DNA from 4 places in the Pseudomonas sp. NPDC087336 genome. Region 1 is predicted to be linked to each of the others. Evidence: predicted binding sites of a transcription regulator. Region 1 holds the regulator's gene; each other region holds the start of a gene.
What was found. The regulator FliA, encoded in region 1, starts transcription of late flagellar genes. The targets are predictions, from matches to a motif close to CTAAAGTTTNNNNNNNNNNNGCCGNTAA.
Positions count from the first base shown of each region.

Region 2: the regulator FliA is predicted to act here: its motif matches at 3,715-3,742, upstream of flgM (flagellar biosynthesis anti-sigma factor FlgM).
Region 3: the regulator FliA is predicted to act here: its motif matches at 2,520-2,547, upstream of ACIO0C_RS17375 (methyl-accepting chemotaxis protein).
Region 4: the regulator FliA is predicted to act here: its motif matches at 2,324-2,351, upstream of motA (flagellar motor stator protein MotA).

Region 1 covers NZ_JBIUYA010000004.1:281,901-289,388, forward strand. The annotation lists gene ACIO0C_RS06280 (RHS repeat-associated core domain-containing protein) at 1-386, opposite strand, end outside; gene flhA (flagellar biosynthesis protein FlhA) at 774-2,903, shown strand; gene flhF (flagellar biosynthesis protein FlhF) at 2,915-4,240, shown strand; gene fleN (flagellar synthesis regulator FleN) at 4,359-5,189, shown strand; gene fliA (RNA polymerase sigma factor FliA) at 5,186-5,926, shown strand; gene ACIO0C_RS06305 (chemotaxis response regulator CheY) at 6,093-6,464, shown strand; gene ACIO0C_RS06310 (protein phosphatase CheZ) at 6,484-7,272, shown strand; gene ACIO0C_RS06315 (chemotaxis protein CheA) at 7,318-7,488, shown strand, end outside.
Region 2 covers NZ_JBIUYA010000063.1:3,646-11,133, reverse strand. The annotation lists gene flgC (flagellar basal body rod protein FlgC) at 1-280, opposite strand, end outside; gene flgB (flagellar basal body rod protein FlgB) at 284-691, opposite strand; gene cheR (protein-glutamate O-methyltransferase CheR) at 962-1,789, opposite strand; gene ACIO0C_RS30910 (chemotaxis protein CheV) at 1,836-2,768, opposite strand; gene flgA (flagellar basal body P-ring formation chaperone FlgA) at 2,850-3,611, shown strand; gene flgM (flagellar biosynthesis anti-sigma factor FlgM) at 3,780-4,106, shown strand; gene ACIO0C_RS30895 (flagella synthesis protein FlgN) at 4,155-4,622, shown strand; gene ACIO0C_RS30890 (flagellar brake protein) at 4,714-5,460, shown strand; gene ACIO0C_RS30885 (MFS transporter) at 5,526-6,890, opposite strand; gene ACIO0C_RS30880 (glutamine synthetase family protein) at 6,952-7,488, opposite strand, start outside.
Region 3 covers NZ_JBIUYA010000016.1:25,349-32,836, forward strand. The annotation lists gene cueR (Cu(I)-responsive transcriptional regulator) at 1-13, shown strand, start outside; gene ACIO0C_RS17365 (PA4780 family RIO1-like protein kinase) at 170-1,063, opposite strand; partial or broken gene ACIO0C_RS17370 (cache domain-containing protein) at 1,358-2,446, shown strand; gene ACIO0C_RS17375 (methyl-accepting chemotaxis protein) at 2,576-3,304, shown strand; gene ACIO0C_RS17380 (AraC family transcriptional regulator) at 3,407-4,198, opposite strand; gene ACIO0C_RS17385 (acetyl-CoA C-acetyltransferase) at 4,369-5,646, opposite strand; gene ACIO0C_RS17390 (3-oxoacyl-ACP reductase) at 5,766-7,118, shown strand; gene ACIO0C_RS17395 (MaoC family dehydratase) at 7,121-7,488, shown strand, end outside.
Region 4 covers NZ_JBIUYA010000028.1:27,546-35,033, forward strand. The annotation lists gene ACIO0C_RS24065 (toll/interleukin-1 receptor domain-containing protein) at 1-320, shown strand, start outside; gene motB (flagellar motor protein MotB) at 372-1,400, opposite strand; gene motA (flagellar motor stator protein MotA) at 1,404-2,255, opposite strand; gene ACIO0C_RS24080 (HDOD domain-containing protein) at 2,422-3,960, shown strand; gene ACIO0C_RS24085 (rhodanese-like domain-containing protein) at 4,003-4,818, shown strand; gene asd (archaetidylserine decarboxylase) at 4,836-5,696, shown strand; gene serB (phosphoserine phosphatase SerB) at 5,795-7,009, opposite strand; gene ACIO0C_RS24100 (AhpA/YtjB family protein) at 7,145-7,488, shown strand, end outside.

The sequences.
Region 1 (7,488 bases):
GCATAGGTATTCAATCCCCCCTTCCCAAACGGACTCAAGCTATCCGGGCTGTTAAAACGCATCAACACCGGATTAAGCGCCCGGTACCCATTTCCCAGCAAGTAACAACCCGTCACCGGATCCGGCCGTTCACCGTTAAAACCGAGCAGGCTGAGTAGCCCGCTTTCAACAGGGCGGTGACCATAAGGCGAATAAACGATGGGCTGAGGTGGGTGATTGGCATTGACCATCTGCAACACCGAACGCTGCTGATCGGTGGCCAGCAGCCTGCTTTTGCAGTAGAAGCGCTGGCGCCCGGGGATATCTGCCAGTGCATGACTGACAAGGCGATCGAGGGGGTCGTAGTGGTAACGGCAGAGCTCGGTTTCGCGCGGTGATGATGTCATGGGGGGTTACCCCTAGGTCCGAAGTGCGGGAGTTCAGTATTGGCGCCTTTGCAGAATTAGGGAACTAGCAGAACTGATAGGTGTACTGGGGTTGCGTCTTCGATTTGTGGGTCGTTTGTGTGATTTGCAAGATGCTCGGTGGCAGTGCCGGCCTCTTCGCGGGCAAGCCTCGCTCCTACAGTGATTGGGGGTAATCGCGAAATCAGCAATAGACACGAAACGGTGTGGGAGCGGGGCTCACCTGCGATGACGCCAGACCAGGCAATACAAATCCTCCGTTAAAACCTCTATTTCAACCCCCCGCAAAAGTTGGAAGGCTTCTTGCAGTAGCCGCTTTGCGCCAGCTTCTGGCGTCAAAAGTTTGCTTCAAAGGAACGGGGAATACCGGTGGATCGCTCTCAGTTAATCAACAGTGCCCGCAGCAACATTGCCGACCTCAGTCGAGGCAATCTGGGTGTGCCGCTGTTGCTGCTGGTCATGTTGGCGATGATGATGCTGCCGGTGCCGCCGTTCCTGCTGGATGTGTTCTTCACCTTCAACATTGCCCTTTCGATCGTCGTGCTGCTGGTCTGCGTCTACGCCTTGCGCCCGCTGGATTTCGCGGTGTTCCCGACCATTCTGCTGGTGGCGACGCTGCTGCGGCTGGCGCTGAACGTGGCGTCCACGCGGGTGGTGATGCTCCACGGCCAGGACGGTCATGCGGCGGCTGGCAAGGTGATCCAGGCCTTCGGCGAGGTGGTGATCGGCGGTAACTACGTGGTAGGTATCGTGGTGTTCGCGATCTTGATGATCATCAACTTCGTCGTGGTGACCAAGGGTGCCGGGCGTATTTCCGAAGTGAGCGCGCGTTTCACCCTCGATGCGATGCCCGGCAAGCAAATGGCTATCGACGCCGACCTCAACGCCGGCCTGATCGATCAGGCCCAGGCCAAGGCCCGGCGTTCGGAAGTGGCGCAGGAAGCCGAGTTCTATGGCTCGATGGACGGTGCCAGCAAGTTCGTGCGCGGTGACGCCATCGCCGGCCTGCTGATTCTGTTCATCAACCTGATCGGCGGTATGGCGGTCGGTATCTTCCAGCACAACATGACCTTCGCCGATGCCGGCAAGGTGTACGCCCTGTTGACCATCGGTGACGGTTTGGTGGCGCAATTGCCATCACTGTTGTTATCCACAGCGGCGGCGATCATGGTGACCCGTGCTTCGGGCTCCGAAGACATGGGCAAGCAGATCAGTCGGCAGATGTTCGCCACGCCCAAGGCATTGGCGGTGGCGGCGGGGTTGATGGCGGTGATGGGCCTGGTGCCTGGCATGCCGCACTTTTCCTTCCTGTCCATGGCCGCCCTGGCCGCGGGTGGGGCGTACCTGTTCTGGAAAAAACAGAACGTTGCCAAGGTGCAGGCCCTGCAAGAGGTCAAGCGTCAGCAGGAGCTGTTGCCATCGCCGGCCCGCGCCCAGGAAACCAAGGAGCTGGGCTGGGACGACGTGACGCCGATCGACATGATCGGCCTGGAAGTGGGCTATCGCCTGATTCCGCTGGTGGACCGCAACCAGGGTGGTCAATTGCTGGCGCGGATCAAGGGTGTACGAAAGAAGCTGTCCCAGGACCTGGGCTTTCTCATGCCTACGGTGCACATCCGCGACAACCTCGACCTGGCTCCGAGCGCCTATCGCCTGACCCTGATGGGGGTGATCCTGGCCGAGGCGGAAATTTACCCGGACCGGGAGCTGGCGATCAATCCGGGGCAGGTCTACGGCACGCTCAACGGTATAACCGCCAAAGATCCGGCTTTCGGCCTGGAGGCGGTGTGGATCGAAATCAGCCAGCGCGCCCAGGCGCAATCGCTGGGCTACACCGTGGTCGATGCCAGTACCGTGGTGGCCACCCACCTGAACCAGATCCTGTACAAGCACTCCAGCGAGCTGATCGGCCACGAAGAAGTCCAGCAACTCATGCAATTGCTGGCGAAAAACTCGCCAAAACTCGCCGAAGAGCTGGTGCCGGGCGTGCTGTCGCTCTCGCAATTGCTCAAGGTCCTGCAGGCGCTGTTGGCCGAACAGGTGCCGGTACGCGACATTCGTAGCATTGCCGAAGCCATCGCGAACAACGCCAACAAGAGTCAAGATACCGCCGCACTGGTCGCCGCGGTGCGCGTCGGCGTATCCCGCGCAATCGTGCAAAGCATTGTAGGCACTGACTCCGAGCTGCCAGTGATCACGCTGGAGCCCAGGTTGGAACAAATATTGCTCAATAGTCTGCAGAAGGCAGGTCAGGGCTCTGAAGAGGGCGTTCTGCTGGAGCCAAGCATGGCTGAAAAGCTGCAGCGCTCGTTGATCGATGCGGCGCAGCGGCAGGAGATGCAAGGTCAACCGGTGATTCTGCTGGTAGCTGGTCCGGTTCGCGCGATGCTCTCGCGATTTGGCCGGCTCGCGGTCCCGGGTTTGCATGTGTTGGCTTATCAGGAAATTCCTGACAACAAGCAAGTGACCATCGTTGCGACAGTAGGGCCCAACGGCTGAGGTAGTGATTCATGCAAGTTAAGCGTTTTTTCGCCGCCGATATGCGTCAGGCCATGAAGCTGGTTCGTGAAGAGCTGGGCGCCGATGCCGCGATCATTGGCAACCGCCGCATTGCCGGTGGTGTCGAGATTACGGCTGCCCTGGATTACCAACCGTCGGCGCTGGCCCCGCGCGTGCCGAACATGGAACTCGAGGACGAGCTGCGCAAGACTCAGTCGCGGATCGTCACTGCCCAGGCCGAATTGAGCCTGCGCGGCGAGGGCGATAGCGACAAGGGCACCAATCAACAGTTGTTTGCCGGCCTGCCCCTGACCGCTGCCGAACCGCTGATCGAACCGACCCTGGCCGAAGCGCGCCGTCCCGCTCCAGCACCTGCCCCGGCGGCCGCGATTGATACGCGGGTCTTCGACTCGATGCGTTCGGAGCTCAACAGCCTGCGCGAACTCATGGAAGTGCAACTCGGCTCCCTCGCCTGGAACCAGCTGCAGGGCAGCCGCCCGGACCAGGCGACCCTGTGGCGCCGCCTGCAACGCATTGGCGTGTCCGGCCCGTTGTCGCGGGATCTGCTGGCGCAGGTCAGTGAAATTGAAGAACCCCGTCAGGCCTGGCGCATGTTGCTCGCGCACCTGGCGCGAATGATCATTACGCCGGAAATGGAACCGCTGGAAGAAGGCGGTGTGATCGCCATGGTCGGCCCGGCCGGCATGGGCAAGACCACCACCCTGGCCAAGCTGGCGGCCCGTTACGTGCTCAAGTACGGCGCGCAGAACATTGCCCTGGTGAGCATGGACAGCTTTCGCATCGGTGCCCAAGAGCAGCTCAAGACCCTCGGGCGGATCCTCAATGTGCCAGTGACCCACGTCGATCCGAACCAGTCGCTGGTCCAGGCGCTGGATCCCTTGTTGCGCAAGCGTGTGGTGCTGATCGATACCGCCGGCCTGCAAGCCAGCGACCCGGCCCTGCGCATGCAGCTCGAAAGCCTGGCCGCTCGAGGCATCCGGTCAAAAAATTATCTGGTGCTGGCAACCACCAGCCAGAAACAGGTTCTAACCGCCGCTTATCACAGTTACAAGCGTTGCGGACTCGCTGGCTGCATCCTGACTAAACTGGATGAAACGGCAAGTCTGGGCGAGGTGTTGAGTCTGGCCATCAGCCATGAGTTGCCGGTGGCCTACCTGACCGATGGCCCGCGGATTCCAGATGATCTGCATCTGCCGCGTCGTCATCAACTGGTCAGTCGGGCCGTCAGCGTGCAAATGCAGGAAGAACCCAGCGAAGAGGCCATGGCTGACATGTTCGCTGATATCTACCACAGTCCGACCAAGCAGGTTGGCTGAGGTAACACAATGAATAGTTTTTGTACCCTACATCGATGGCCTGCCATGCATTGTTCCGGTTGTGAACGCGCAGCCAGTTATGTGGCCCCGTCAATGCAGAACAAGGTAAAGAAATAACATGGGCAGCATGCATCCTGTACAGGTGATCGCGGTGACCGGCGGCAAAGGTGGCGTCGGCAAAACTAACGTGTCAGTGAACTTGTCCCTGGCTTTGGCTGAGCTTGGCCGGCGCGTCATGCTGCTGGACGCCGACCTGGGCCTGGCGAACGTCGACGTTCTGTTGGGGCTGACACCCAAACGTACCCTGGCCGACGTGATCGAAGGCCGCTGTGAATTGCGCGACGTGCTGTTGCAGGGCCCTGGCGGCATCCGCATCGTTCCCGCGGCGTCCGGCACTCAGAGCATGGTCCACTTGAGCCCGGCCCAGCACGCCGGCCTGATCCAGGCCTTCAGCGACATCGGCGACAATCTCGACGTGCTGGTGATCGATACGGCGGCGGGCATTGGTGAGTCGGTGGTCAGTTTCGTGCGCGCGGCCCAGGAAGTGTTGCTGGTGGTGTGCGACGAGCCGACCTCGATCACTGACGCCTATGCGTTGATCAAATTGCTCAACCGCGATTACGGCATGAACCGTTTCCGCGTGTTGGCCAACATGGCGCAGAGCCCCCAGGAAGGGCGCAACCTGTTCGCCAAGTTGACCAAGGTCACCGACCGCTTCCTCGACGTCGCCCTGCAATACGTCGGCGCGGTGCCTTACGACGAAAGCGTGCGCAAGGCCGTGCAGAAACAGCGCGCCGTCTACGAGGCCTTCCCGCGCTCCAAGTGCTCGCTGGCATTCAAGGCGATCGCGCAGAAGGTCGATACCTGGCCGCTGCCCGCCAACCCGCGCGGGCACCTGGAGTTTTTCGTCGAGCGCCTCGTGCAGCAAACGGCAGGACCGGTGCTATGACCGCCAGCGGTTACAACCTCTACAAGGCATCGGCGCGTAACGCGCAGTACGAGCTGATCGAGCGTTACGCGCCGCTGGTTAAACGCATTGCCTATCACTTGCTGGCGCGTCTGCCGGCCAGTGTCCAGGTCGAAGACCTGATCCAGGCCGGGATGATCGGCCTGCTGGAAGTATCGACCAAATACGACGCCAGCAAAGGCGCCAGTTTCGAGACCTACGCAGGCATCCGCATTCGCGGCGCCATGCTCGATGAAGTGCGCAAGGGTGACTGGGCGCCTCGTTCGGTCCACCGCAATACGCGAATGGTCAGTGACGCCATTCGCTCGATTGAAGCTAAAACCGGCCGTGACGCTAAAGATCACGAAGTTGCGGCCGAACTCCAATTGAGTCTTGACGATTACTACGGGATTTTGAACGACACCCTGGGCAGCCGCCTGTTCAGCTTCGACGACCTGTTGCAGGACGGCGAACATGAAGGGCTGCACGAGGACGGCGCCAGTGCTCATCTGGAACCGTCTCGCGATCTGGAAGATGAACGCTTCCAGGCAGCGCTGGCGGACGCGATCGCCAATTTGCCGGAGCGTGAGCGATTGGTGTTGGCGCTGTACTACGACGAAGAATTGAATCTCAAGGAAATCGGCGAGGTCCTGGGGGTCAGCGAATCCCGGGTCAGCCAGTTACACAGCCAGTGCGCGGCCCGTTTGCGGGGGCGTCTGGGAGAGTGGCGAGCGCGCTGAAGGCAGTGTGGGGGCACTGCGACGCGGCGGGTGGGGTGATGAACCGCGCCGGTCTCGATCCGTTGTAACCCAAACAGTCATCAAGTGTTTCGCCAGATTGATTGAAATGGCGCGTCCAGGTGCTGGGCGCGTTTTAGTCTGCTTGGAGGTCGAATTGGACAAGAACATGAAAATCCTCATCGTTGATGACTTCTCAACGATGCGGCGGATCATCAAGAATTTGTTGCGTGACCTTGGGTTCACCAACACGGTCGAGGCCGACGATGGTACTACCGCCATTCCGGTACTCAACAGCGGGAGCATCGACTTTCTGGTGACGGACTGGAACATGCCTGGCATGACCGGTATCGATCTGCTGCGCCACGTGCGCGCCGATGAAAGGCTCAAGCACCTGCCAGTGCTGATGGTGACTGCCGAAGCCAAGCGCGAGCAGATCATCGAGGCAGCTCAGGCCGGCGTAAACGGCTATGTAGTCAAACCCTTCACGGCCCAGGCGTTGAAAGAAAAAATCGAAAAGATTTTCGAACGCATCGGTTGAACTGCGCCACGGGGGAGCTATGGGGCATAACGAATCATCCCAGGGCGATTTTGAATCGACCCTGAAAAAACACGCCGTCGAATTGGTCGCGAGCCTTGAAAAGGGCAGGTTCGGCGATGCTGTGCAATTGATCCATGAGCTCAACCAGACCCGTGACCGTGGCCTGTATCAGGAAGTGGGCAAGCTCACCCGCGAGCTGCATAGCGCGATCGTCAATTTCCAGATTGACCCGCACATGCCGCAAGCCGAGGAAGTGTCACAGATCACCGACGCCACCGAGCGCCTGGGGTATGTGGTGAAGCTGACCGAAGCCGCCGCCAACCGCACCATGGACCTGGTGGAAAACGCCACGCCGCTGGTCAACAGCCTGGCTGACGAAGCCCAGGGCTTGAGCGCCGACTGGGGACGGTTCATGCGGCGCGAAGTCGGGGCCGAAGAGTTTCGTGAGCTGGCCCGGCGCGTCGACGGTTTCCTGGCGCGCAGCAGCGCAGACAATCGCGCCGTGTCCAGCAACCTCAACGACATTCTGCTCGCCCAGGATTACCAGGACCTCACCGGCCAGGTGATCAAGCGTGTGACCCAACTGGTCACCGAAGTGGAAAGCAACCTGCTCAAGCTCGTGCTGATGGCCAGCCAGGTGGACCGCTTTGCGGGCATCGAACATGACCGTGCGGCCATGCTTGCAGAAAAAGATCCACAAAAACATCTCTCCAAGGGTGAAGGTCCGCAGATTCATGCCGATAAAAGAGAAGACGTTATGTCCGGTCAGGACGATGTGGACGATTTGCTATCCAGCCTGGGTTTTTAGAATTCAGGTTTTTTGGGTTTTTAGACCTGTAGGAGCACCCCCTTAATGAGCTTCGGCGCCGATGAAGAGATCCTTCAGGATTTCCTGGTTGAGGCCGGCGAGATTCTAGAGCAACTGTCCGAGCAACTGGTCGAGCTGGAAAGCCGTCCGGATGATGCGGACTTGCTCAATGCAATTTTTCGCGGTTTTCACACTGTAAAAGGGGGCGCCGGCTTC
Region 2 (7,488 bases), on a different contig from region 1:
GGTTCGGCTCGTAGCGTGCATCAAGATTGCTTTGGTCTTCGACCACGCCCAGTACCTGTACGCCTTGACCGGCCGCGTCCTGGTTCTGGAACAGGGAGTCGCCACCGCCTTGAGCGCCCTGGAACATGGTGGCGAATACCGGGTGACGTGCACGGTAGGTCTGGTCGATGCTCGACGAGACAGTCTCGGCGTTGGCGATGTTCGAGGCCACGGTGTTCAAGCGTGTGGTCTGGGCACTCATGCCGCTACCGGCAATGTTGAAAACACTGGATAGAGACATGACTTACTCTCCGCGCAGGGCTGACACCAGCCCTTTGAATTTGCTGTTGAGCAGGGTGAAGCTGGCCTGGAAGTTGACCGAGTTTTCCGCGTAGTTCGACTGTTCCAGCTGGGCATCCACAGTGTTCTGGTCGATCGACGGTTGCATCGGCGTACGGTACATCAGCGACTCGTCGCCATTGCCCAATCCCTGGGCCTCGATATGACGGCTATTGGTCATGTTCAAGGCGAAGGTGCCATTTTTGGCCTTGTCGTTCTGCGCCTCGAGCACTTTCGAGAACTCCAGGTCCCGAGCCTTGTAGTTCGGTGTGTCGGCGTTGGCAATGTTGTTGGCCAGGACTTCGGCACGCTGAGCGCGCAAGCCCAATGCCTTTTCGTGAATACCGAGCGCTTTATCGAAGCTGATGCTCATGGCGGGAAACCTTCGGCTGACCTGATTTTTCGTACGATAGTCATAGCAAGCGTCATGCCAATTCATAACCCCCCGTAAACCGGGGCTTTGCGGGCACCGGTCCAGAGGGCAGCGACAGAAAAGCGGCAAGCGGTTTCCGCTGGATGCCGCTTTTCTGCCGCGTCACACCCGTTTCCGGCTCCTGCAGGTTTAGGCCGTATCGGCGAGAAATCATCAGGCATAAAAAACGGGAACCCCTGAGGGCTCCCGTTTTTTGATGCAACCAACCGGTCACTTCGCCTGGTAAATAATCCCCGGGCTGCACTGGACCATCTGGTAATGATCCGGCAATCCGTTCAGCGCTTCGGAAGCACCGAGAAACAGATAGCCACCCGGCTTCAACGTGCTGTGAATGCGCAACAGGATGTCCTTCTTCACTTCGGCGGAGAAGTAGATCAGTACGTTGCGACAGAACACGATGTCGAACTTGCCAAGGCTCGCGTAGCTGTCCAGCAGGTTGAACGAGCGAAACTCGACCCGGCTCTTGATCGGCGCCTTGATGGCCCAGCGCCCCGGCCCCTTGGGGTCGAAATAACGCTGCAGCCGCTCGGGAGATAGTCCGCGACCGATGGCCAGGCTGTCGTACTCGCCGGTCTTGCAGTTGTTCAGCATGGTGCCGGACAGGTCAGTGGCCACAATCTGCACGCCCATCCTCAACTGCCCGGCATTGAACCGCTCGAACTCATCGATGGACATCGACAGCGAATACGGTTCCTGACCCGACGAGCACGCCGCCGACCAGATCCGCAGACGCTGGCCGGGACTTGCCTTGATCGCCTCGGGCAGCACCTTGTTCTTCAAGACTTCAAACGGATAGGTATCACGAAACCACAGGGTTTCGTTGGTCGTCATCGCATCCACCACCATCTCGCGCAACCCGCTACGCGGCTGGGTCTGAATGCGCTGGACCAGCTCACCCAGGGACTTGATGCCTTGCTGCTCCATCAGTTTGTTGAGACGGCTGGAGACCAGATACTGCTTGTTTTCACCGAGCAAAATGCCACAGGCTTTTTCCAGGAACACCCGGAACTGTTCGAAATCCAAATTACCCGTAGACAATGCTGCCGCCTCTAAAATCGTGTTGACTGCCGGGGGCCGGACGCCCCTAGCTGAAGTCTGCTGCTTTGATCCGGTCGACTACCCGGGATGCCAGGTCATCAGGACGGAATTTGGCCAGGAAATCATCGGCACCGACCTTCCTGACCATCGCCTGATTGAACACACCCGACAACGAAGTATGCAGGATGATGTGAAGCTTTTGCATTCGGGGGTCGTTGCGGATCTCGGCCGTGAGGGTGTATCCGTCCATTTCCGGCATCTCGATGTCGGAAATCATCATCAGAAACTCCTCCTCCGGCTTCTTGCCCTCGTCGACCAGTTTGCGCAGGTAATCCAGCGCTTGCCGACCGTCGTTCAACGCCACCACTTCAACACCGACCGTTTGCAGGCACCGGGTGACCTGCTTGCGCGCCACCGACGAGTCATCGACCGTCAGCACCCGCAAGGAGAGCGCCTTGTGCTGGGTTTCGACATCCACCACGCCAGCGGAAATCGCTTCCGGGGTGGGGGCCACTTCCGCCAGCACCTTCTCGACGTCGATGATTTCCACCAACTGGTTGTCGACCCGCGTCACAGCCGTCAGGTAGTGATCACGTCCCGTGCCCTTGGGTGGCGGATGAATCTCCTCCCAGTTCATGTTGACGATGCGCTCCACCGAGCGCACCAGGAATCCCTGGGTCTTGGTGTTGTACTCCGTGATGATCACGAAGGGGTTGTTCTTGTCCTTCAAGCCACCGGAGCCGGTCGCCATCGCCAGATCAAGGATCGGAATGGTCGCTCCCCGAATATTCGCCACGCCACACACGACAGGACTGGACTTGGGCATCAGTGTCAGTTTGGGGCATTGCAGCACCTCCCGCACCTTGAACACGTTGATCCCATACAGCTGCTGGCCGTCGAGACGGAACAACAGCAACTCGAGGCGATTCTGCCCCACCAGTTGCGTGCGCTGGTTTACCGAATCCATTACACCAGCCATGCCTGACTCCTACGCCAACGCTAAGTGTTGTTGCGACGCGCCTTCATCACTAAACGGCACGGCGCTTGCTTTTGATCTGTCATGAACACACAACCGACATTAATCCGACGCTTGACCACCCGCTGCCGCCAATGGCTGGGGGTGTTGTCGGCTGTTTGCCTGTTCAACGCTGGCAGCCCTGCCCTTGCTAACGCGGTTACCTTGCCTGACATGCTTATCGGCGTCACCCAGGGCTTTCTTGAATTCACCGTAGAGGACTATCTGGCGACGAGTCAAACCCAAGGTCGCTATGAAATCCAGGTGAACCCGCTCGATCCGCGCCTGCGCATGCCGATGTGCGACAAGGAATTGACAGCCACGCTGGAGAGTCCGGCCAAGCCTTTGGGCCGCGTAACGGTCAAGGTTCGCTGTGAGGGAGCATCGCCCTGGACAGTCTTCGTGCCCGCTCAGGTACGCCTGTTTCGCGAGGTTGTCACGACCACCCGGCCACTGCGCCGAGCCGGCATTGTCGAGCCGCAGGACGTCGCGCTACGTGAGCGCGATATCAGCCTGCTCAACCAGGGTTACCTGATTGCCGTGGACCAGGCCATCGGGCAACGACTTACCCGACCAATGGTCAACGATCAGGTCATCAGCCTGGTGCACATCGAACAGGCGGAAGTGATACGCAAGGGCGACCAGGTGGTGATTACCGCCCGCAGTGGTACGCTCAGCGTGCGTATGCCCGGCGAGGCACTGGCCGGTGGCGGCCTGAGCGAACAGATTCGGGTCAAGAACCTCAATTCCAAACGGGTCATCAAGGCACAGGTGATTGCGCCGGGCCAGGTGGAAGTGTCCATGTAGGGCTTGTTGCGGGTGAAATTGTGGCGCCGGTCTCGGCGGTTCCCTAAACTGTGTACCAGGCACGGCAAGCGCTGGCGCGCGCAAGCTCATTTGATAAATGGGCCTAAAGTTTTTCAGGGAATGGCCGAAAACATGGCAAGCGTCCAAATTCCCAGAGGTTTTTTTACCATGGTCATCGATTTCAGCCGATTGAACAGCTCCCCGTCACTCACGGGCAGTACACGTACCAACGCCGCCAGGGAAACTGCCGAAACCGGTAAGCCTGCCGAGCCTACCCCCTCCGCCGAACAGGTCAATATCGTCAAAAGCGGGGAATCGGTACATCTGAGCAATGAGGCGCAACAGTTGCAGAAGATCACCGATACGCTGCGCGATCAGCCTGTCGTCGACAAATCCCGCGTGGCTGAGTTGAAAGCAGCCATCGCCGATGGCAGCTATAAAGTCGACAGCAACCGTGTAGCCAGCAAACTGCTCAACTTCGAAGCCCAGCGCTAGGCCTCGGCCCGCGCCAGGCTTTTGGACGCTTAAACCCCAAGGCCAGCCATGCACGACACCAATTTACTGCAACTGATCAACGACGACCTTGCTCCAGCGCAAAACTTGCTGGAATTACTGCGCACCGAATCCCTCGCCTTGCATGGCCGCGACATGCAATTGCTGGAAGAGATCCTGGCGCGCAAGCAGGCAATGATCATCGAGCTCGAACAGCATGGCCGCAAACGCAGCGAGATTCTCGCCAGCCTCAACCTGCCAACCAATCGCAGCGGTCTGGAGCAACTGGCCAGTCAATCGAGCGTGGGTCAGGCACTGCTGACGCAAAGTGATGTCCTGACCGACCTTCTGGCTCAATGCCACGCCGCCAACGCCAACAATGGGCAGTCGATCCTTGTACAGCAGGCCGCCACGGCCACCCAGCTGAGAATCCTTAACGGCGGTGAGCAGCCCGCGCTCTATGACGCCAGCGGATCATTCTCCAGGCTTGTGAAACCACGCCCGCTTAGTCAGGCTTGAGCCTGTCGATAAGCACGCTCTATCAAGACGCGAAACATGATGGCAAAATGCCCATTGCCGTAGTCAAAATTTGTCTGGAGATTGATTAACCGTGTCCAATGCCTTAAACGCGGATGATGCTCCGCAGCCACCCAAGGTGCTCAGCACGCCCCTGGAAATCTCCGGCAATTTGCGCCAGCTGCTAGACAGCCATGACCCGCTGATCATCACGTTCCACGAGCGCAGCCAGCGCTTCCAGAGCTATCTGGTGGACCTTGATCGTGAACGCAACATGATTGCCCTGGATGAAATGATTCCCCGCGATGGCGAACGTTTCCTGCTGGCCGGCGAACCCTTCAAAGTCGAAGGTTTTCATGAAGGCGTGCGCATCGCGTGGGAAAGCAATGGCCAGCTGACCATCGACGAATCCAACGGCAGCCGTTGCTACCGTGGCACCCTGCCCGATGAAGTGGTCTACCACCAGCGCCGCAATGCTTTCCGTGCCGCCTTGAAACTGGCCCAACTGGTCAACGTCAACCTGGACGGTGAAAAACTCAAGGCAGCGATCAGTGGCAAGCTGTTGGACATCTCCGCCACTGGCTGCAAGTTGCGCTTTGAAGGCGACATTACCGGCAGCCTGCAATTGGGTCAGGTGTACGACCGTTTCAACGCCGACCTGCCCTTCGGCAAAATGACGGCACCCGTCGAACTGCGCTACCTGCACTTCGAAGAAAAGATTTCCACCACCTTCGCCGGCGTACGCTTCCACAACATGAGCGGGCTGGTGCAACGTCAGGTCGAGCGGTTCGTCTACCAACTGCAACGCGAAGCGCGGCGCTTCGACAAAGACGACTTCTGAGACAACGCTTCAAGCAAAAAACGGGCAGCCCCTTGCGGTGACTGCCCGTTTTTTTTGCCTGTATGTCAGGGCCTGGCTTCGGTAAAACTCTGCTCCCTGCCCGAATCCGGTTCTTGCGAAGGTTGATCAATTTCCGGCTCCGGTTCCAGGCTCGGATCGGAAGGAAGCGGATTCTGCATCTGGTCCTGCACCACCTGCTCGTCCACCCGAGGATCGAGGGCCGCCACCAGTGGCGAACTCGACATACTGTCCGGCATGGCAACGTGGTGCAGCGGCGCGTCGTCGACCTGGTGCAGGTTGGTCACCGCTTTCGGACGAATTCGCCACACCAGCACCAACGCAAAGAAACTGAAGAACGCGTAGAGCATCTGACTGCCGAACAACTTCATCAGCACGCCTGCCACCAACGGCCCGATGCTGGCACCAACGCCGTAGGTCACCAGCAACATCGCCGTCAGCGATACCCGTCGATCGCCCTCGACATGGTCATTGGAGAAAGCCACGGCCAACGGATACAGGCAGAACTGGACCAACGAACAGAGGAACCCGGCAATGAACAGGACTTCCAGCGGCACCCGCTCCATGATCGCCAGCGGCAAGGCCGCCAACGCCAGGCTGAACGCGAAACAGCGAATCAATAGCGCCCGGTCATAGCGATCGGACAACCACCCCAACGGCCACTGAACCAGTAAGCCGGCAAAAATGCAGCTACCCATGAACAGGCCAACCTGCTCCGTGGACAGCCCTTGCTGAGAGGCGTACAGCGGCGCCAGGCCGTAGAACGAGCCGACAATCAGGCCTGCTCCCAGGACGGTACTCAATGACTGTGGCACCCGCTTGATAAAGAACCGTGGCTCCATCGGTGCGGGATGCAAAGGCGCCGGGTGAATCCGTCGGGTCAGGGCCACCGGTACCAGGCAAAGGGTGAAACAGAGGGCAACCAGCATCAGCAGTTCCAGCCCCAGGCCCGGATGCATGACCAGAATCAACTGACCCAGCACCAACCCCAAGTAGGACGCGATCATGTATCCGCTGAACACCAGCCCGCGCTGTTTGGCATCGGCCTGCTCGTTCAGCCAGCTCTCGATGACCATGTACTGGCACATCATGCCAAGACCGACGATCACCCGCAGGAACAACCAGGCAGGCAACCAGTTCACCAGGCCATGGCCCAGCACCGCCGCGCCGACGATCCCGGCACAGGCCGAGTAGGCTCGAATATGTCCGACCCGGGCAATCAATCGATGGCCGATCTTGCCTCCCAGCACCAGGCCGAAATAGTTGGCCGCCATCAACGCACCGACCCACAGGCTGTCGACATGATCGGCAGCCAGGCGCAACGCCAGGTAAGTACTCAACAGGCCCGAGCCGATCAACATCATCAGCGAAGCGAAATAAAGCGCTCGAAAGGATTTCCAGATTTGGCGCAACGAGCGGCTCCTTGCAGTGGGTGACGGGCTATTCAAACGATAGCCCGGTGTCGACATTTCGTCAGGCCTGGGCGGCCAGGACACGCCGCTCCCAGGGAGTAATTTCATCAAGGAAACTGGTCAATTCCAAGGTCTTCGAAGCGATGTAGCCTTCGATGAACTCCTTGCCGAACAGTTCCATTGCCAACTGGCTACGTTTCAGACGTTCCAGTGCCGCATGCAAGGTACAGGGCAATGAAAGTTTATCCGGCACCTGGAACTCACCCTGCACTGGTTCGTCGGGTTCCAGTTGGTGCTCAATGCCGTACAACCCGCAGGCCAGGCTCGCTGCAATCGCCAGGTAGGGGTTAGCGTCAGCCCCCGGCAATCGATTCTCGACCCGACGAGCGACCGGCAAACTGGCGGGGATGCGCAAACCGGCTGCCCGGTTGTCATGGGACCAGCAGGCATTATTTGGTGATGCAAAGGGATGGCACAAGCGCTGATACGAATTCACGTTCGGCGCAAACAGCGCGGTGAAATCCGCCATGCCGGCTTGCTGGCCGCCGATGAAATGGCGGAAGGTCGCGCTCGGTTCACCGGTTTCGTCGCTGAAGAT
Region 3 (7,488 bases), on a different contig from region 1:
GTCGAATATTTAAGCGCCTGTGACATACCGTAACGCCCACGTTCGTTCCCACGCTCTGCGTGGGAATGCATCCCGTGACGCTCTGCGTCACATTCAAAAGCGGAACGCGGAGCGTCCCTGGCGGCATTCCCACGCAGAGCGTGGGAACGATCACCCACAAAAAAACCGATCACTGCATCCAGGGCGGAGGCGGCTCTTCGGTTTTGCCCGGTGGCGCATCGTCTGCGGCACGCGCCGCTTGCTTGCGCTCTTCATCCAGGCGTGCGGCCTCGATCTCGCGCATGATGCCGCCGACGTCAGCCAGCTCTTCCGGTTCGTCGAACTCGCCGGTCAGGACACTGGCCGGGTGCAAGGTACCCGCCTCGTACAAAGCCCACATCTCCTTGGCGTACCGGGTCTTTTTCAACTCTGGCGCAAACCGTCCGAAATAGGACGCCATGTTGCCAACGTCCCGCTCAAGCATGCTGAACGCGTGGTTGTTACCCGCTGCGTCAACCGCTTGCGGCAAGTCGATGATCACCGGGCCGGTCGGGGTCAACAGCACGTTGAACTCGGACAGGTCACCGTGCACCAGGCCGGTGCACAGCATCAGCACGATCTGCGAAATCAGGAACGCGTGGTATTCGCGCGCCTGATCCGGCTCCAGCACCACGTCATTCAGGCGCGGTGCCGCATCACCGTACTCGTCGGCCACCAGTTCCATGAGCAGCACGCCCTCAAGGAAGTCATACGGCTTGGGCACCCGCACACCGGCATTGGCCAGGCGAAACAGCGCCGCTACTTCGGCGTTCTGCCAGGCGTCTTCGGTTTCCTTGCGGCCAAACTTGGAACCCTTGGCCATGGCCCGGGCCTGTCGGCTGTTGCGCACCTTGCGGCCTTCCTGATACTCGGCCGCCTGACGAAAACTGCGTTTATTCGCCTCCTTGTAGACTTTCGCGCAACGTAACTGGTTGCCGCAGCGCACCACATAAACAGCTGCTTCTTTACCACTCATGAGTGGGCGCAGCACCTCGTCGACCAGACCGTCCTCGATCAGGGGTTCAATGCGTTTTGGAGTCTTCATCAGCTTTTATTGTGGGTCCTTTATTACCAAACACGCGAAAGTCATTCGTTATACGGCAATCCATCCATTCGGGGGAGGGGGTGCCGACGTACCGTTCGCGTGATTTTTCAAAACAGCCCTCAATTTCCGCAGTCAACAGCCGAAGTCCTAAGTGACAAAGTGATTTGTCCGACAATCGTTTTTACAACAATAACGATGCCGCACTCAGGGAACCGGGATCAACAACGTTTACGGCTGCCAATAAACCGCGAGTCATCTGCACTGCGTGGGCCTACAAGAAAATCTGGAGCGCGGATGAACATCAAACAGAAACTGACCTGGGCGTTTGCAATCATCGCCTGCTTGCCGGTGGTACTGGTCGCCACCCTCGTCGTGCTGAACTTGCGCAGTGATGCCAAGGACGAATTCGTCGATAACAGCGGTCGCGAAATCCGTCAGGTCAGCAATGCCATGCAATTGTTCTTCGACGGCATCAGCCAGAACGTCGAGTACCTGGCCCGGCAACCGCTGATCACCCACTCCGACGACAGCCTCAAGACCTACATGAACGCCAACGCCGCCAGCATTCCCCAGGGCGAAATGGACAAGAAAGTCTTCGGCTTCCTGCAAGACCTGGGCAACGCCCATCCGTCTTACGCCTACGTCATCCTCGGCACCGCGGCCGGTGGTTACGTGTCGTGGCCGGACGACGCCAAACTGGCCAACTACGACCCGCGCCAGCGCCCCTGGTACAAGGCGGCCCAGGCCAAACCGGGCAAGCCGTTGCGTACCGAAGCCTATTACTGGGCGGAAAATGATACGTCCTACGTCAGCACCGTACGCACCATCGACAACAAGCTGGGCACCAACGGCGGCGTGGTCAGCATCGACGTGTCGCTCAAACAGCTCACCGAACTGGTCAAGCAGATCAAGCTCGGCGAAACCGGCTACCTGATGTTGCTGGAAAACTCCGGCACCGTACTGGTCGACCCGAAGCAACCGGAACACAACTTCAAGGCCTTGAACAGCCTGGGCGAGGGCTACGCGCAACTGGCCAAGGCCGGCAAAGGCCTGGTCGAAGTCGAACTCAATGGCGAGCGCTACATGGCCAACGTCTGGCCGTCCGAGCAACTGGGCTGGACCTTCATCGGCTTGATCAAGCAGAGCGATGTGATGAGCACCGCGACGCAACTGACCTGGTTGATCGCGATCATCGCCGCGGTACTGGCCGTGATCTTCGCCATCGTCGGCGCCAGTTTCGCCAGCGTCATCGTGCGACCGATCCGCAGCGTGGCCGACGGCCTGGAAGGCATCGCCCAAGGTGAAGGCGACCTGACCAAGAGCCTGCAAATCCGCGGCAACGACGAAACCGCGCAACTGGCCAACTGGTTCAACCAGTTCCTGACCGCGATTCGTAACCTGATCCAGAGCATTGGTGGCGCCGCGACCAGCATCCTGGCCACCTCCAGGAGCTCGACCCAAGTCTCCAGCGACATGGCCGAAGCCGCTGGGCGCCAGCGCGAGGCGGTGGACATGGTGTCCACGGCATTCCACGAAATGGTCGCCACCGCCAACGAAGTGGCGCGTTCCTGCAGTCAGGCGGCCGAGTCCGCCGACAGCGGCCAGCGCCAGGCCCGCGAAGGCCAGCAGCAGATTGACGCGGCCGTCAGCAGTGTCGATCGCCTGAGCCAGGAAATCGAACAATCCGCCCAGTCAATGCAACAGCTGGAGCGCGACAGCAATGACATCCAGTCGATCCTGGGGACCATTCGCTCGATCGCCGAGCAGACCAACCTGCTGGCGCTGAACGCGGCCATCGAAGCCGCGCGGGCCGGTGAACAGGGCCGTGGTTTTGCGGTGGTGGCCGATGAAGTGCGGGCACTGGCCAAGCGCACGGCCGACTCCACGGCGGAAATCGACGGGCTGCTCGGCAACCTGGCCAAGCGCACCAGCCAGGTGACCCAACAGATGCATGCGAGCCTGGAGGTGTCCCAACAATCGGTGACGCGCATCGGTGAAGCGCGCAACAGCTTCGGGCAGATCCGCGAGTCGGTGGACGTGATCCGCGACATGAACACCCAGATTGCCACTGCAGCGGAGCAACAGCATCAGGTGGCCGAAGACATCAACCGGCACATCAGCCAGATCCATGGCGATGCGCAATTGGTGGCGGAACTGGCGAACTCGGCGCGCCTGGATTCCCAGAGCCTGGCCGGGTTGTCCAATGAGCTGGATGGGTTGGTGCGCCGCTTCCGTACCTGATTCGCCAATCCCTCGGGCCGCTTCGCGGCCAATCGCTGGCAAGCCAGCTCCCACAAGGACAGTGAAAACCCTGTGGGAGCTGGCTTGCCAGCGATGGGGCCATCACTGCCGGAACAATTCTCCCGGGGTAAACCCGAACAGGCTCTTGAACGCCGCAATAAACGCCGACGTCGAGTCATACCCACAGGCCAGCGCGGCGTTGGTCACGCTGTCGCCCTCCTCCAGCAGACTCAACGACGACAGCAAGCGCATACGCTGGCGCCAGCCACGAAAACTCAGCCCGGTTTCCCGCTGGAACAGGCGCATCAGGGTTTTTTCCGACGTACCCAGGCGCTCGGCCCATTCGTGCAAGGTCACATTGCGCTCGGGATTTTCGATCAGTTCGTTGCACAACCCCAGCAACCGTTCATGACGGGGCAACGGCAGGGAAAACCCGACTTCCGGCAACGTCGCCAACTGATCGAGTAATACACTCACCAGCCGCGCTTGCGGGCTGTCACCCTGTGGATATTCCACTGGCAGCAGGCAAAAACTCTTGATCAGCTCCCGGGCCAGCGGCGTCACTTCCAGTACCCGGCAACGCCCGTCTGCCCACCCGCAATCCTCGCGACGCACATACAGGCTGCGCATCTCGGCGCGCATCGAGGTCACGACCTGATGATCAAGGTCCGCCGGAATCCAGATACCCCACTGTGGCGGCGCGAAGAAACTGCCCTCGGCGGTGTGTACGCCGAGCACGCCACTGATGGCATAGGAAAACTGCACCCAGTCATGACGATGGGACGGCGTCCACGACCCGGCGTTGAGGCTCTCTACCCGGGCGTACAGCGGACGCGGCAGTGTTATGAGGGGTGGGATGCTGCGTTCGAGAGAAACCTGTCCGTTAGTCGGCATTGCCTGGCCTTGTATTGCGAGACGGCTGATGGGCCGACGTTAGGCCATGTCACCCCTCTATTCAACACCGGACATTATTGTGGGAGCTGGCTTGCCAGCGAAGGCCTCCTTGAATTCTGCACTGGTCTCCAGGACGCCTTCGCCGGCAAGACGGTCTCCTACAAATATCGTTAACGCTCGATGATGGCGGTCACCCCTTGACCGCCCGCGGCGCAGATCGAAATAAGCCCACGCCCCTTCCCCGCCGTATCCAGCAACTTCGCCAGATTGGCAACAATGCGCCCGCCCGTGGCGGCAAACGGGTGCCCCGCCGCCAGTGAGCTGCCTTTGACATTCAGCCGGCTGCGGTCAATCGAGCCCAGCGGCGTGTCGAGGCCGAGGCGGGTTTTGCAATACTCGGGGTCTTCCCAGGCCTTCAAGGTGCACAGCACTTGCGCGGCGAAGGCTTCATGGATTTCGTAGTAATCGAAATCCTGCAGGGTCAGGCCATTGCGCGCCAACAAACGCGGCACTGCATACACCGGCGCCATCAACAGGCCCTCGGCGCCGTTGACGAAATCCACCGCCGCTGCCTCGCCATCGCGCAGGTAGGCCAGGACCGGCAAGCCACGTGCATTCGCCCATTCTTCGCTGCCCAGCAGCACCAGCGAGGCGCCATCGGTCAGCGGCGTGGAATTGCCAGGAGTCAGGGTGCCGTTTGCGCTTTTTTCGAAAACGGGTTTGAGCGAGGCGAGTTTTTCCAGGGTCAGGTCCGGGCGCAAATTGTTGTCGCGGGTTAGGCCGAGAAACGGCGTCATCAAATCGTTTTGCCAACCTTCGGCATAGGACGCGGCCAGCTTCTGATGGCTCTCGAGCGCAAATTGATCCTGCTCTTCACGGGCAATGTTCCAGGTCTGCGCCATCAACTCGCAATGCTCGCCCATGGACAATCCGGTGCGCGGCTCGCCATTGCGCGGGAACTCGGGGATCAGATGCCGGGGGCGCAACTGCAGGAAGGGTTTGAGTTTTTCAACGGTGGTGTTGGCGCGATAGGCTTGTAGCAGAATCTTGCGCAGCCCATCGCTGACACTGATCGGCGCGTCCGAGGTGGTGTCGACGCCACCGGCGATGGCGCAGTCGATCTGGCCCAGGGCAATTTTGTTCGCCACCAGCAGCGCAGCTTCCAGCCCGGTGCCGCAAGCCTGCTGAATGTCGTAGGCCGGGGTAGTGGGCGACAGCCGCGAACCGAGCACACATTCGCGTGTGAGGCTCATGTCCCGCGGCAACTTGAGGACGGCCCCGGTAACTACTTCGCCAAGGCGCAAGCCATGCAGGTTGTAGCGTTCGATCAGGCCTTCGAGCGTGGCCGTGAGCATGGCCTGGTTGCTGGCGGTGGCGTACGGCCCGTTGGAGCGAGCGAAGGGTATTCGGTTACCACCGATGATCGCGACGCGACGCAGCTGAGTCATGAAAAGCTTCCTATTCTGTGAAGGCCATTACCCGCAAGCGTAGGCCTTTTCCAGTGAATCGAACGACTGATTGCCATTCATGGTCCACACTTTGAACCTCATCTGCTGGAGCGCGTTCCATGTCCGACCGCTATATCGACTTCGCCAATTCGTCCATCGGCCATCGACTGGTCGGTGCCATGGGCCTGCCTTCGCCGGTACGCCTGGAACGCTGGCAAGCGGGCCGATTGCGCCCTGTCGAAGGTGCTTTGCTGATTGGCGGCGGACCACTGGCGGAAAAGGTCAGCGCCTTCGCCAACCGCCTGACGGACGCGATCTACTCCTACGGCACCGAACCCTCGATGGCGACCGCGTGGATTCCCGGACACGGCCCGAAGCTCAAGGCCGTGGTGTTCGATGCCAGTGACCTGGTGCAGGCAGACCAGCTCAAGCAACTGCGCGAGTTCTTCCAGCCGCTGATGAAAAATCTCGACCACAGTGCGCACCTGGTAATCCTGGGACGTGACCCGCGAACCTTGAGCGACCCGTTCGCCGCCAGCACCCAGCGCGCCCTCGAAGGTTTCAGTCGCTCGCTGGCCAAGGAGCTGCGCAGCGGTGGCACCTTGCAGCTGATCCATGTGGGCGAGGGTGCCGAGGATCAACTGGAAGGACCGCTGCGGTTTTTCCTCTCACCGAAAAGCGCCTTCGTGTCCGGGCAAGTGATTGGCCTGACGGCCTGCGACACCCAGGTGACGGACTGGACGCGCCCGCTGGCCGGGCGCAAGGCGCTGGTCACCGGCGCTGCGCGGGGCATTGGCGCCGCCATCGCCGAAACCCTGGCCCGTGACGGTGCAGAAGTCATCCTGCTCGACGTGCCCCCGGCCAGGGCCGATCTCGACGCCCTCGCCGCACGCCTCGGCGGGCGTGGTATCACGCTGGACATCTGCGCCGAGAATGCCGCGACGGAATTGGTGGAACAGTTGCCCGACGGCATCGACATCGTGGTGCACAACGCCGGCATCACCCGGGACAAAACCCTGGCCAACATGACCCCGGAGTTCTGGGACGCGGTGCTCGCCGTCAACCTCAACGCCCCGCAAGTGCTGACCAAGGCCCTGCTCGACAGTGGCACCCTGCGCGACGATGGCCGGGTGATTCTGTTGGCGTCGATCAGCGGCATCGCCGGCAATCGCGGACAAACCAACTATGCGGCGAGCAAAGCCGGCCTGATTGGCCTGGCACAGGCGTGGGCGCCGCTGTTGCATGGGCGGGGCATCAGCATCAATGCCGTGGCGCCGGGTTTCATTGAAACCCAGATGACCGCACACATTCCCTTCGGTCTGCGCGAAGCCGGACGACGCATGAGCTCATTGGGCCAGGGCGGCCTGCCGCAAGACGTCGCCGAATCAGTGGCCTGGCTCGCGCAACCGGGCACGGGCGCGTTCACCGGCCAGGCATTGCGTGTCTGCGGGCAAAGCGTCCTGGGGGCCTAGGCATGATCATCAATTGGCACACACTCAACCGCGAACCCAGCCTGCCGGGGCTGTATGTGCAGGCGGCGACGCGGCGCAAAATCACCGGCACCACCCTGCCCCATTCGGGCTTGCGCTGCTGGCTCGATGTCGATCCAACGCGCCTGGCGGCCTATCGCAAGGTCTGCGGCTTCGCCGACAACAGCCTGCTGCCACCCACCTATCCGCACATCCTTGCATTCGCCTTGCAGATGCAATTGCTTACAGCCCGGGACTTTCCGTTCCCGCTGCTGGGGCTGATTCACCTGAGCAATCGCATCCGCGTGCTGCGGCCCATGGGTGGGGTCCATCGAGTGCGGGCCAGCGTGTGCGTGGAGAACCTGCAACCCCA
Region 4 (7,488 bases), on a different contig from region 1:
TGCTGGCCGTGGTGTCGGAGAAAACCGCGCTGTCCTGGTGGGTGCCGTTCGAAATCGGCGAGGCGACCATCACCAATCGGCGTATCTGCTCGTTCAAGACCGGCCCGACAGAGCTGCCGCTGTACCTGGACAAATGGCCGAAGCTGACCAGCGAAAGGGATATCGAGTTCTTCATTGATGCTTATCGCAACGAATTGACGGTCAAGCGTTCGATGTCACTGGAATCGGTTACGGGCAGCGAGTCGGTGCGCAGCGTCAACAAATCCAATGCTGAACGCTTCCACGCCGATCTCAAGACCCGAATAACCCGCGGCTTTTAATGCAAAAAACACCCACAAAAAAGCCGACATCACCGTCGGCTTTTTCGCAGGTCACTGCTTGGCCGGCTCACCCGGCTTCGGTGCCGGGTCATCGAACAGGTTCAAGCGCTCACGCAGTTCGTGGGCCGGCAGCGGCTGCTTGTCCGCCGGTAACGCGTTCGGGTCGACCGGTGCAGTCGGTGTTGCTCCCGGAGTGGCGGAACCTTGCGGTGCATCCGGAGCAGGCTCTGCGCCTTGCGATCCTTCGATGGCACGCTGGGCCTTCTTGGTCAGCACCACGATGTCGATACGACGGTTGACCGGGTTGAACGGATGCTCGCGATCGAACAGGGCCGACGAGGCATAACCGACAACGCGCGCCACCTGCGAATCGGGATAGCTGCCCGCCACCAACGCACGGCGCGCGGCGTTGGCACGGTTGGCCGAAAGCTCCCAGTTCCCGAATTCACCGGTGCCGCTGTAAGGCTTGGCATCGGTATGGCCGCTGATGCTGATCTTGTTCGGCACGGCCTTGATGGTGTCGGCCATGGCCAGCAGGATGTCTTCAAAATAGGGTTTCAGGCGCGCCGAGCCCGAGTCGAACATCGGCCGGTTCTCGGCGTCCACGATCTGGATACGCAAACCGTCCGGGGTGATCTCGAACAAGATCTGGTCTTTGAATTTCTGCAGTTGCGGGTTCTCTTCGACCTTGTTCTGCAGCTCTTGCAGCAGCAGTTCCAGGCGCTCCTTCTCCACCATCTCGGCCATGCCTTCGACCTGTTCGACGTCGACCGTCACCTTGTCCGGCTGCGGCTGGGTCTTCATCTCGGGGTTGAGGGTGTTTTCCGGCGCCATGGTCGGCGTGCCGCCCAGATCGATGATGTACGGCGTGCCACTTTCGGAGAAGCCGATCGGGTCCTTGAAGTAGCCGGCGATGGCGATCTTCTGTTCCGGGGTGGCGGTGGACAGCAGCCACAATACCAGGAAGAACGCCATCATCGCCGTGGCGAAGTCGGCGAAGGCGATTTTCCAGGCGCCCCCGTGATGCCCGCCGGCGATGCGCTTGACGCGCTTGATGATTATCGGCTGATTGTTCTCCATGGCTTAACGACCGCGAACCGCTTGTTCCAGCTCGGCGAAGCTAGGACGGTGTGCCGGGTACAGGACCTTGCGCCCGAACTCCACGGCCAGCGATGGCGGCATGCCGGAAGCGGAAGCCACCAGCGAGGCCTTGATGGCTTCGTAGACGTTCAGTTCTTCCTTGGCATCGTGGGCCAGGGAATGCGCCAGCGGGCCGAAGAAGCCATAGGCCGCGAGAATACCGAAGAAGGTACCCACCAGTGCCGCACCGACGTGCAGGCCGATGGACTTCTGGTCGCCTTCACCCAGCGAGGCCATGGTCACCACGATACCCAGGACCGCCGCGACGATACCGAAACCGGGCATGGCGTCGGCGATACCGTTCACCGCGTGGGACGGGTGCTCCAGGTCTTCCTTGAGGCTGTAGAGCTCCATGTCGAACAGGCCCTCCAGCTCATGGGGCGCCATGTTGCCGGAGGACATGATGCGCAGGTAATCACAGATGAACGCGGTCATGCGCTCATCCTTGAGGACCGTCGGGTACTTGGCGAAGATCGGGCTCGCCGCGGCATCTTCGATATCCGCTTCGATGGCCATCATGCCTTCGCGGCGGCTCTTGTTGAGAATCTCGTAGATCAGGCCCAGCACTTCAAGATAGAAGGCATGGCTGAAACGCGAACCGAACATGCTCAGGGACTTCTTGAGCACGTGCATGGTCATGTAGCCGGGGTTGGCCTGCAGGAATGCACCGAGGGCCGCACCACCGATGATCATGACCTCGAAAGGCTGGATCAGGGCGGCAATCTTGCCATGGGAGAGCACGTATCCGCCGAGCACGCTCGCGAATACGACGATGATGCCGATAATTTTAGCCATAGGTAGGAGAGCACTTACTGAGTCGGGTTCAAGGTCATATTCGGAAGTTAAAAAATCTCTTCTTCTACTTATCGGCAAAACTGCGCCAGACTATAGCCAGTTCAGGCGAAAAGCTAATTTGACCCCCTCGGGGCACAGGTATTGTTGACGATGATCGCCTACAGACATGGCTAAACAAACAAACGCCCCGACACCCGCACCGACCACCCTCGAAGGCTGGACCAAGCTTCTCGACGGCGTGCGCCTGCCGGTTCCACAGGCCAGTCATGACCGTGTCTGCCGGGCCATGCGCGATAGCCGCAGCTCTGTGCGCAAGATCGCCGACTTGATGCAGGACAGTCCGGCCCTGGCCTTGAGCGTGATTCGCGAGGCCAACCGGTACAGCCATGGCGGCATGACCGAGCCGGCGGAAAATCTTGAGGTCGCCATCAACCGTCTCGGCTTGAAGCGCACCGAGGAGTTGCTCGCGCGACTGCCCGCCGTGCCCCAGGGTGAGATTCCGAAAGCCCTGCGCCAGTTGCAGCTGATCAGCCAACACGCCAGCCAACAGGCCAACGGTTTTTTTGCCAGCCGCCTGGCCCGCCTGTGGCAGGACATCCACTGGGGCAGCCTGCTGTTTCTATCGCCGCTGTGGCCCCTGGCCCTGACCCATCCGCACCTGCTCGAAGACTGGGAGCTGCGGGTCATTCATAAAGGCGAATCGGCGCGCACCGTCGAAAAGCAACTGTTTGGCGCTCGCCTGCTGGAAATCGGCCTGGCCCTGGTAAATCTGTGGCACCTGCCAATCTGGGTGCAACAGGGGTATCGACTGCTGCTCACCGAGCAACGGGAACTGGTCAAAGTCCTGCGCATTGCCCGTGACAGCGAGCATCCGCTACGCCAGCAGAACCGTCTGGATGACGACCCGACCCTGCGCCGCTGGCTCAATCAACCGGCCAACACGGTGCTGTTGGCCAACGGCCTGGCGCTCTCGGCGCACCAGGCCTGGGACAGTCCGCACAGTGAGCGCTGGCAGTACCTGACCAGCCTCTATTTGCAAATACCGATGGACCAGGTGCAACAACAACTGCACCAGCAAGCCGCCAACAGCGCGCGTAACCACGCCATGCCCGACCTCTGGCATCCCGCTGTGGCGCTGATCTGGCCATGGGGCACGAACCCTGTGAATGCCGGTTTGCTGCCAGCCCCGGCCCCCACCGCCGAAGACCTGGCGAAGTGGCGCAAGCAATGCGCCGAGTTGTTGGTCGAGCCGAGTCGCTTCACCAATGCCATCCACCTGACTACCACTGCCCGCGACGCACTGGTTGCCTGTGGCATGCGCAGGGTGATGATCCTGATGGCCGATCGCACCCACTCACAGCTGCGCGTGCACCAGACAGCCGGCTTGCCAGACGAAGTGGCTGGCCTGAACTTTGCCGTCAGTCAAAGCCCGGTACTGCAACGCCTGCTCTCGCAACAGGCCCAGGTCCGCCTCACGCCCCTGAACAACGCGCAATTTTCCGCGTTGCTGCCCAACAACCTGCGCAGCCAGTTCAGCGGCGAACACCTGTTGCTGCGTTCGCTGCTCAACAATGGGCGGGTGATCATGATCGTCGTGGCAGACCAGGGTGGCCGGCCGTTCTCGGACATCACCGTGCAAGCCTTCGGCAAAACCGCACAATGCATCGAAAAAGCGCTACACAGCTTTAGCCAGCGCGGCCAATAAGGCTGCGCTACAATCCCCCCTTTTGTGCTCTGGAGACCTCACATGTCTGACTTCTCTGGCTTGCCGCTGGTGATCGAGCCGAGCGACTTGCTCCCTCGCCTCGACGCCCGCGAACTGATTCTGGTGGACTTGACCAGTCCCGCCCGCTACGCCGAAGGACACATTCCCGGCGCGCGCTTTGTCGATCCTAAACGCACGCAGCTGGGTCAGGCGCCCGCCCCGGGACTGATGCCGCCGCAGGCAGCACTCGAAACCTTGTTTGGAGAGCTGGGGCACAACCCCGATGCCGTCTATGTCGTCTATGACGACGAAGGCGGCGGTTGGGCCGGGCGCTTCATCTGGCTGCTGGATGTCATTGGGCACAGCAAGTATCACTACGTCGACGGTGGTCTGACGGCCTGGCTGGCAGAGGGCATGCCCATGTCGATCCAGATCCCGCCATCCGCTGGCGGCCCGGTTGCGCTGACCCTGCACGACGAACCCACCGCTACCCGCGAATACCTGCAAAGTCGTCTCGGCGCTGCCGACCTGGCAATCTGGGACGCACGCGGTCCGCTGGAGTACTCCGGCGAGAAAGTCCTGGCGGCCAAGGGCGGCCACATCCCTGGCGCGGTGAATTTCGAATGGACTGCGGGCATGGACAAGGCGCGCAACCTGCGCATCCGTACCGACATGCCGCAGATCCTCGAACAGCTCGGCATCAGCAAAGACAAAGAAGTGATTACCCACTGCCAGACTCACCATCGATCTGGCTTCACCTATCTGGTGGCCAAGGCTCTCGGTTATCCGCGGGTCAAGGGCTACGCCGGCTCCTGGGGCGAATGGGGTAACCATCCCGACACGCCCGTAGAGATTTAAGGTTTTAAGGACAGTTAATGAACAAGCGTCTGTTTATCGTCAGCCAATACCTGCTGCCCCACAACCTGCTCTCGCGACTGGCCGGCTGCATCGCCGAATGCCGCGTGCGCTGGTTCAAGAATGCGTTCACCGCCTGGTTCGCCAAGCGTTACCAGGTGAACATGTCCGAGGCAGTGGTCGAAGACCTGACCGCCTACGAGCACTTCAACGCTTTCTTCACCCGTGCCTTGAAAGACGGCGCTCGCCCGCTGGACGAAACGCCTGGCTCAATCCTCAGCCCGGCGGACGGCGCAGTCAGCCAGCTCGGTCCGATCGAGCACGGTCGTGTCTTCCAGGCCAAGGGCCACAGCTTCAGCGTGCTGGAACTGCTGGGTGGCGATGCGGCGAATGCCGCGCCGTTCATGGGCGGTGATTTTGCGACTATTTATCTGTCGCCGAAAGATTACCACCGCGTGCACATGCCACTGGCCGGCACCCTGCGCGAGATGGTCTACATCCCGGGCCGCCTGTTCTCGGTCAACCAGACCACCGCTGAAAACGTTCCGGAACTGTTTGCCCGCAACGAGCGCGTGGCGTGCATTTTCGACACCGAACGCGGGCCGATGGCCGTGGTGCTGGTGGGCGCGATGATCGTAGCTTCGATCGAAACCGTGTGGGCCGGGCTGGTGACGCCACCCAAACGCGAGCTGAAAACCTTCCGCTACGACGAAGCCGCACGCGCGCCGATCCATCTGGAAAAAGGTGCGGAACTGGGCCGCTTCAAACTGGGTTCGACCGCTGTCGTGCTGTTCGGGCCGGATCAGGTGAAGTGGGCTGAAGAACTGGTGGCGGGTTCGCCGGTGCGGATGGGTCAGGGGATGGGTCTGCCGAAGGCCTGATCGCGCTCCCCAAACCTGTAGGAGCTGGCTTGCCAGCGATGGAGTCCTTGAGGGCCCCTTCGCTGGCAAGCCAGCTCCTACATGGTTTTGTGGTGCTGTTAGAGCTGGCCGTCGCGATCGCGGAAGCCCAGCAGATACAGCACACCATCCAGCCCCAGGGTGGAAATTGCCTGCTTGGCCGACTGTTTGACCAGCGGCTTGGCGCGGAATGCCACGCCCAACCCGGCAATCGCCAGCATCGGCAAGTCATTGGCTCCGTCGCCGACTGCAATGGTCTGCTCCAGACGCAAGCCTTCCTTGTGTGCCAGTTCCTTGAGCAAATCAGCCTTGCGCTGCGCATCGACAATTGGCTCGATCGCCACGCCGGTCACCTTGCCGTCGACCACTTGCAGCTCGTTGGCGAACACGTAGTCAATGCCTAGCTTGGCCTGCAACTGCTTGGCGAAGTAGGTGAAGCCACCCGACAGAATGGCGGTCTTGTAACCCAGGCGCTTGAGTTCGGCGAACAGGGTTTCAGCGCCTTCGGTCAAGCGCAGCGAGGCTCCGATCGAGTCCAGCACGCCCACGTCCAGGCCTTTGAGCAACGCCAGGCGCTCTTTGAAGCTGGCGCGGAAGTCCAGTTCACCGGCCATCGCCCGCTCGGTGATTTCCGAAACCTTGTCACCCACGCCTGCCGCCTTGGCCAGCTCATCGATGACTTCGGCTTCGATCAGGGTCGAGTCCATGTCGAACACCGCCAGGCGGCGGTTACGACGGAACAGCGAATCTTCCTGGAAGGCGATGTCGACGTTCAGTTCCTGCGCCACACTGAGGAATTCGGCCCGCAGTGCCTGCGGATCAGCCGCCTCGCCACGTACGGAGAACTCAATGCAACCCTTGCCTTTATCGGCCGGGGTATCCAAAGGCATGCGCCCGGACAGGCGATCGATGTGGTCGATGTTCAGGCCATATTTGGCGGTGATCGAGCTCACGGCCTGCAATTGGCCGGCGGTGACCTTGCGAGTCAGCAGGGTCACGATGTGGCGTTTTTTGCCCTGGTTGCCAACCCACTGCTGGTAATCCCCTTCGGACACCGGTGTGAACCGCACCTGTTGATCAAGCTCATAGCCCTTGAACAGGATGTCCTTGAGCACCGACTTGCCTTGTTCGGTATCAGGAATTTCAACCAGGATGCCGAACGACAGGGTGTCGTGGATCACCGCCTGACCGATGTCGAGAATGTTCACACCACCCTGGGCCAGAACGCCGGTAATGGCCGCAGTCAGACCCGGACGGTCGACTCCCGTGATGTTTATCAGGACGATTTCGCGCAAGGCGCACCCCCGCAGGTGGAAAAAAACCGCATTCTACCCACATTCAGTGACCATCGGGCACCGTGAGCGCTTTGACGGTCTAGGGCCTGTCGCTATACTGCGCGTCAACTTCACGGACAAAAGAGCCGAGCTCAAGTGAACCGGCCCACGCCAGTAAAAACCGATAACTTCTTTCTGCTGATCTTCCGTGCACTGCGCCACCGCCGTGTACCGATTGCATTGCGCATTGCCAGCCATAACGTGATCCTGGTCGCCCTGGCCCTGGTGATCTACGCCTGCGTGATGGGTTTGCAGTTCAAGCAGGCCATGCACGAGCAAGCGGATGCGCTGGGTGAAAGCCTGACCATGCAGACGGCCTCCTCCGCCACCGAGCTGTTGGTGTCCAACGACATCCTCAGCCTCAACGTCCTGCTCAACAACCTGACCAAGAACAAGCTGGTGGCCCACGCCGCCATCTACAGCATGGATAACCGGATCCT